Linked DNA regions of Simiduia agarivorans SA1 = DSM 21679. Each later gene encodes a partner of the first gene's protein in a complex. Links are inferred from orthologs where the notes say so. Each region holds a gene or a part of one and is shown in the gene's direction. Other genes may lie near its edges.

The links.
Region 2: the proteins of cheY (region 1) and M5M_RS00405 are in contact, whole or in part, in a solved structure (PDB 1A0O), measured with the Escherichia coli proteins. The link is inferred for Simiduia agarivorans SA1 = DSM 21679 from one-to-one orthologs.

Annotation. Positions count from the first base shown.
Region 1 is NC_018868.3:544,029-547,067, forward strand. Bases 157-2,870 are described here. They hold cheY (chemotaxis response regulator CheY), read left to right. Parts: upstream 157-1,178; coding sequence 1,179-1,562; downstream 1,563-2,870. Other genes in these bases: M5M_RS02430 (MinD/ParA family protein), read left to right, coding at 157-312; M5M_RS02435 (RNA polymerase sigma factor FliA), read left to right, coding at 312-1,061; M5M_RS02445 (protein phosphatase CheZ), read left to right, coding at 1,616-2,392; M5M_RS02450 (chemotaxis protein CheA), read left to right, coding at 2,438-2,870. Also shown: more of M5M_RS02430, read left to right, coding at 1-156; more of M5M_RS02450, read left to right, coding at 2,871-3,039. UniProt on the Escherichia coli protein: Involved in the transmission of sensory signals from the chemoreceptors to the flagellar motors.
Region 2 is NC_018868.3:86,915-90,162, forward strand. The notes cover bases 90-3,012. They hold M5M_RS00405 (chemotaxis protein CheA), read left to right. Parts: upstream 90-399; coding sequence 400-2,625; downstream 2,626-3,012. Other genes in these bases: M5M_RS00400 (response regulator), read left to right, coding at 90-396; M5M_RS00410 (chemotaxis protein CheW), read left to right, coding at 2,612-3,012. Also shown: M5M_RS00395 (STAS domain-containing protein), read left to right, coding at 1-31; more of M5M_RS00400, read left to right, coding at 34-89; more of M5M_RS00410, read left to right, coding at 3,013-3,163; M5M_RS00415 (chemotaxis protein CheW), read left to right, coding at 3,163-3,248. UniProt on the Escherichia coli protein: Involved in the transmission of sensory signals from the chemoreceptors to the flagellar motors. CheA is autophosphorylated; it can transfer its phosphate group to either CheB or CheY.

The DNA of each region.
Region 1 (3,039 bases):
TTCCGGGTTGTGGCCAATATGACCCGGTCTGCTAATGAAGGCAAACAACTGGTCAACCGGCTGCAGTTGGTGTGCGATAAATTCCTGAACGTGACATTGCATTTTGAAGGCGCAGTCCCGTTTGACGAAAACCTCCGCAAAGCTGTGCAGCACCAGCGTGCGCTGATCGAATACGCGCCTTCCAGTAAAGCCGCTACCGCCATCCGTTGCTTGGCAGAGCGGGTCCTGAGCTGGCCTTTGCCCAAAGCGGCCAGCGGTCAACTCGAGTTCTTTGTGGAACGCCTGTTGGCGACCTCAACGGCAGATGTTTAATGGCAGCGCTTGAGGGATTGGCCATGTACCAGCAGGACCCGACGCCAGCTGAGTCACAGATCCGGGTAGAGGACTACGCACCGTTGGTAAAGCGTATTGCCTACCATCTGATGCTGAGAATGCCGGCCAGCGTACTGGTGGATGACCTGATTCAGGCCGGCATGATTGGCTTGCTGGAAGCAGCACAGAAATTTGACGCATCCAAAGGGGCCAGTTTTGAGACCTATGCCGGAATCCGTATCCGGGGTGCCATCATGGATGAAACCCGTAAGGGCGACTGGGTTCCCCGTTCGGTGCACCGCAATGCGCGCAAAATTGCCGAGGTCACGCGGCAATTGGAAGCCAGTCTAGGGCGCGATGCAGCGGAAAAGGAAATCGCCGATGCGATGGCGCTGTCGCTGGATGACTACCGTGCCATGTTGACCGATACGGCGCACAGCAGGCTATTCAGTTATGAGGAATCTGCCGGTGATGATGAGGCTGGCATTGCGGAAGGCGCAGGCAGCATGGGCCTTGAAGCGCCGTCAGACGCCTTTGAGCGACAGGCGCTAAAGCAATCGCTGGCGCAGGCGATAACCCAACTACCGGAACGCGAACAACTGGTACTCAGTCTTTATTATGACGAAGAGCTCAATCTCAAAGAGATTGGCCAGGTACTGGGTGTGAGCGAATCCCGGGTTTCCCAGATTCATTCCCAGGCTGCCGGTCGCCTCCGGGCAAAGCTGACAGGCTGGAAGGGTGGACTTTAGCCTGTTTGGCTACTATTTCGCCGTTCTTATAACGAAATGATAAACAAAACTGGTAGCCGTGATTTCAGCTACTAGACTGATGAAAAGAGCGTCCAGCAGGGTACGACGGAGGTTGCTTTGGACAAGAACATGAAAATCCTGATCGTTGATGATTTTTCCACCATGCGGCGGATTATCAAGAATCTGTTGCGCGATCTGGGCTTTAGCAACACCCAAGAGGCCGATGACGGGGCTACGGCGCTGCCGATGCTCAAGTCTGGCGACTTCGATTTTTTGGTGACTGACTGGAATATGCCCGGGATGACCGGAATCGAGCTGCTTAAGCAGGTCAGGGCAGACGAAAAGCTGGCGTCTTTGCCGGTGTTAATGGTGACTGCAGAAGCCAAAAGGGATCAGATTATTGAGGCTGCGCAGGCCGGGGTCAGTGGCTATGTAGTCAAGCCGTTTACCGCCCAGGTACTGAAGGAAAAGATCGACAAGATTTTTGAGCGCGTAGGCTGATTCTTCACGCAACCGGCTGACGCCGGCGACTTTTCCCTAATGGCATCGATTTCATGGCAAAAGAGCAATACCAAAAAGGCAATGACGAATTCGTTGCGGAGCTGCGGGACTGCGCCAAGCTCCTGATTGAAAAGCTTCAGGGCGATCAATTCGATGAGGCGTCCCGCCTGATCGAACAAATCATCGAAAGTCGCGACCGTCATTTGTTCCATAACGTGGGCAAACTGACGCGTGGACTGCACGATGCGATTAAAAACTTCAATGTCGATTCTGGTGTAACGGATTCCGATGCGATCTCTGACGCTAGCGATCGTCTCAACTATGTTCTGCGCCTGACGCAGGACGCTGCCAATAAAACCATGGATAAAGTGGAGGCCTGTGCACCCATCGCGGTGGAATTGGGTCAGGAAGCAGCGACGCTGGGCGAAAGCTGGCGCGCTTTAAAACGCCGGGAGCTGAGTGCAGATGACTTCCGCGATTTGTATCAGCGAATTGACCAGTTTCTCGGGCAGATCGAGGCCAGCGCCGGCATTCTGAATGGCAATTTGCAGGACATTATTCTGGAGCAAGGGTATCAGGATCTCACCGGCCAAGTGCTGAAAAAGGTGATTGATCTGGTTTCGGATGTGGAAAGCCAGCTGGTTGGTTTGGTGCGCATCGCAGGGCAAGTTGAAGAAATTACAGGAATCGACTTTCCGGCCGATAAACAGGAGGCCAGCGGGAAATCTGGCAGCGAAGCTGAGGGGCCGCAGATTCACGCCGACAAGCGCGAAGATGTGGTGTCCGGGCAGGATGATGTGGACGATCTGCTGTCCAGCTTAGGATTCTGAAATTATCAGACCAGCTATATAACGTTGGTCAACGAGGAGCGCTGAATGGGTTTTGGCGATGACGAAGATATTTTGCAAGACTTCCTGGTGGAAGCCGGCGAGATATTGGAAAAATTGTCTGAACAGCTGGTTGAGCTGGAGCGTCAGCCCGACGACCGCGACCTGTTGAATGCGATTTTCCGGGGATTTCATACCGTTAAGGGTGGTGCCGGTTTTTTGCAGTTGGGCGCCATGGTCGACTGTTGCCACGTAACAGAAAATTTATTCGACATCTTGCGCACAGGCAAACGGTCGGTAACTCCGGAGCTGATGGACGTGGTGTTGCAGGCTCTGGATGCGGTTAACCACCAGTTTGAGGAAGTTCAGGCCAGAGAAGCGCCCACGCCGGCAAATCCGGAATTGATTCACCAGCTCGAGCGTTTGGTCAATCTCGAAGACCTTAACGAATCGAGTGACGGCGCAGATTCCGAGCCGGCAGAGCCGGATCAGAGTGACTCAGATGTCGAAGCGGTGCAGGCAGAGGCTCCAGCACCCGGTGATGATATTACCGATGCCGAATTTAACGAATTGCTGGACGCTATTGATCCGCCATCATCTCCTGCGGCGAAAGATCCGGCGCCAGCGTCGGCTGCCACTGACGATATCAC
Region 2 (3,248 bases), 460 kb from region 1 along the record:
GGGGCTTGCTCACGAATTTGAAGGGCATTGAGTATGGCATGTGTTCTGGTGGTAGATGATTCTGTGTCCATGCGCGGTATGGTAGCCGCCACCTTGGCAGCAGATGGGCATCGGGTGGTGGAGGCCGAGGATGGCGTTGAAGCACTGGCCCGGGCGCAAGCCGCGCAATTTGATGCGGTAATTACCGATGTCAATATGCCCCGCATGGATGGAATTACGCTGGTGCGAGAATTGAGAAAATTAACGCAGTTCAAATATACGCCCATTCTGGTGTTAACCACTGAGTCTTCGGTGGAAAAAAAGCAGGAAGGGCGAGCGGCTGGTGCAACGGGATGGCTGGTAAAGCCTTTCAATCCCGAAAAATTATTGGCCACCGTGGCGCGTGTACTGGATTAAGGTATGTCAATTGATCTCTCTCAGTTTCATCAGATCTTCTTTGACGAAAGTCTGGAGGGGCTGGATGCAATGGAACAGGCATTGCTTGACGTAGTTAAGAATGGCAATGCGTCAGACAGTGTGATTAATACCATATTCCGCGCAGCCCATTCTATCAAAGGCGGTGGGGGCACTTTCGGTTTTAGTGATATCGCTGAGTTAACCCATCACCTCGAGACGGTACTGGACCAGGTGCGCAGTCACCAACGGGATCTGTCAGACGAGGTGGTTGAGGTTGCATTTCAGAGTTGCGACATATTGCGCCGGATGATTGCCGGGCATCAACAAAAGCAACCGGTACCCTTCGAACAATACCAGGGGCTGCATGACAGTCTGGTTCAACTTGCGGAAGCTGGTGTGTCTCCGTCCACCATTGTCGCGCCAAAAGACACCGTCACTGAAACAGTCATGGATCCGGTCGGGCATAAGGAATTTGCAGGCGCTGGCGCTGGCGCAGATGGCACGGCGGTCAAATCAGCGCCAGGCGAACGCGGAGGGTATGCGGGTGGCAATCAGCGATGGTTTATTCGTTTTTGTCCACAGCCCGATATTCTGCTCACGGGTAACGAGCCTTCACGGATATTTCGCGAATTGGCCACATTAGCCAAGCTGGATGTGCGCGCAGACAGTTCGCGTCTGCCGGCATTTGGCCAGCTGGAACCCGATGAGTGCTTTCTGTCATGGAAACTTTGTCTTGAAGGCGATGTGAGTGAAGCTCAGATAGAGGAAGTGTTTGAGTGGGTATCCGATAGTTGTGAGCTGGACATCAAGCCCGTGAGTCAGGTTACCGTTAATACTCAGGCGCCGGTTGCTGGTCAGGCAACCGAACGGAATACTCTGACCGAATCTGCACCTACCGAGAATAATGCCGTAGCAGATGACGCTCTCCCAGATACCCATCAGGGTGACAACGCTATAACCAAACCGGACACCGCCAGCGGGGTGCAGGTAACAACCGCCAGTATATCATCCGGGGAGCCGACAGCCTCGCAAAGTACATCAATCAGGGTCAGTACTGACCGGGTAGATGATCTGATAAATCTGGTGGGCGAGTTGGTGATTACCCAATCCATGCTGAATGACATGAGTCGGGAGCTTGAGAACGAGCGTTTTGAGCGCCTGATTTCCGGGTTGCAGCAACTCACCCAGCAAACCCGGGATTTGCAGGAAAGTGTGATGCGTATCCGCATGTTACCCATCAGCTTCGTATTCAACCGTTTTCCGCGCATGCTGCACGATTTGTCCGCAAAAATGGGCAAGCGTATACGACTGGATATTACCGGTGAACAAACCGAGTTGGATAAGACAGTCATGGAGCGCATTGGTGATCCCTTGGTGCACCTGATTCGCAATGCGGTTGACCATGGCATTGAACCAGCCGAAATCAGGCTTGCGTCAGATAAGCCAGCGGAGGGCGTGATAAGCCTCCGGGCCTTTCATCAGGGCGGGAATATTGTTATCGAAGTCAAAGACGATGGTGCGGGTATTCAACTGGACCGAGTGAGGTCGCGCGCGGTAGAAAAAAACCTGCTCGCGCCGAATCAAACGCTCACTCAGGCTGAAGCGATAGAGTTACTTTTCCATCCGGGGTTCTCCACAGCAGAAGCTGTGAGTGAAGTCAGTGGGCGCGGTGTTGGCATGGATGTGGTTCGCGCCAATATTCATGAGCTAGGCGGTTCGATTGCGGTGGAGTCCGAGCCCGGTAAAGGCTCCCGGTTCCGTATCCAACTGCCTCTGACGCTTGCGATAGTGGATGGACAGCTGCTGGGTGTGGCGGGTGACGTGTATGTGGCGCCACTGCTCAATATAGTGGAATCTGTGCAAGTGCGACGTAGTGGGTTGCGCAAGGCGGCTGCTAATCAATGTTTTTATACCTTGCGAGACGAGAACATACCCGTCGTCAGTCTCGAGGCAATTTTCGGATTTAACCCCCAGGCATTGGTATCGGAAAATGTCCTCATCGTAGTGGTTGAGGCGGCTGGACAAAAATTGGCCCTCCTGGTTGATGAGCTGCTTGGCCAGCAGCAGGTAGTGATAAAAAGCCTATCAAAAAATTACCGCAAGGTAGACGGTTTGGCAGGTGCGACGATATTGGGTGACGGGAGGGTTGCCTTGATTCTGGATGTGCCGGGTTTGTACAAGCTGTATCAGAAAGGTATTGGTCGCAGGGGGCTTTATGCCGTTGCCTGATACTGCCAGTCAATCAGTCGGTGCGCCTTTGGTGTTGCAGGATCTGGCGGCTGATGAGCAGGCAATCGATCTGTTGCACGATTTGGATATGCTGGTGCAGGGTAACCAGCTGATGACATTGTTGGTGGGGGATGAGTACTACGCTATTGATATTCGGGCAGTGACTGAGATAAGACGCTATTCCAACGCAACACGTCTGCCGAACGCATCCGATCATGTTTTGGGTGTGATCAATATGCGTGGGGACATAGTCCCTATACTGGATTTGCGTTTGCTGCTTGGTGTGGGTGATGCAAAGGTGGTGGATACAACGGTGGTTATCATTCTGTCCGAGTGTGTTGAGGGCACGCGTCGATCGCTGGGGTTTGTGGTAGATGCAGTAACGGACGTAATCGCACAGGATAGCGGGTCGGTACAGGTCGGAACGCCTGGCGCAAATCAGATCCCGTATGAATTATATGCCGGGCTGATAAGCCTGGAAGATAAAACGTTAACGCTTTTGGATACCCAGAAAATGTTGGCGCTGGAGTCAGATTAATGGATTTTCTGATTTTTGATCTGGCGGGTGAGCGTTATGCATTGAATGCGTCAGCGGTAGAGGAAATTCGCGTCTGGGAGGGGGC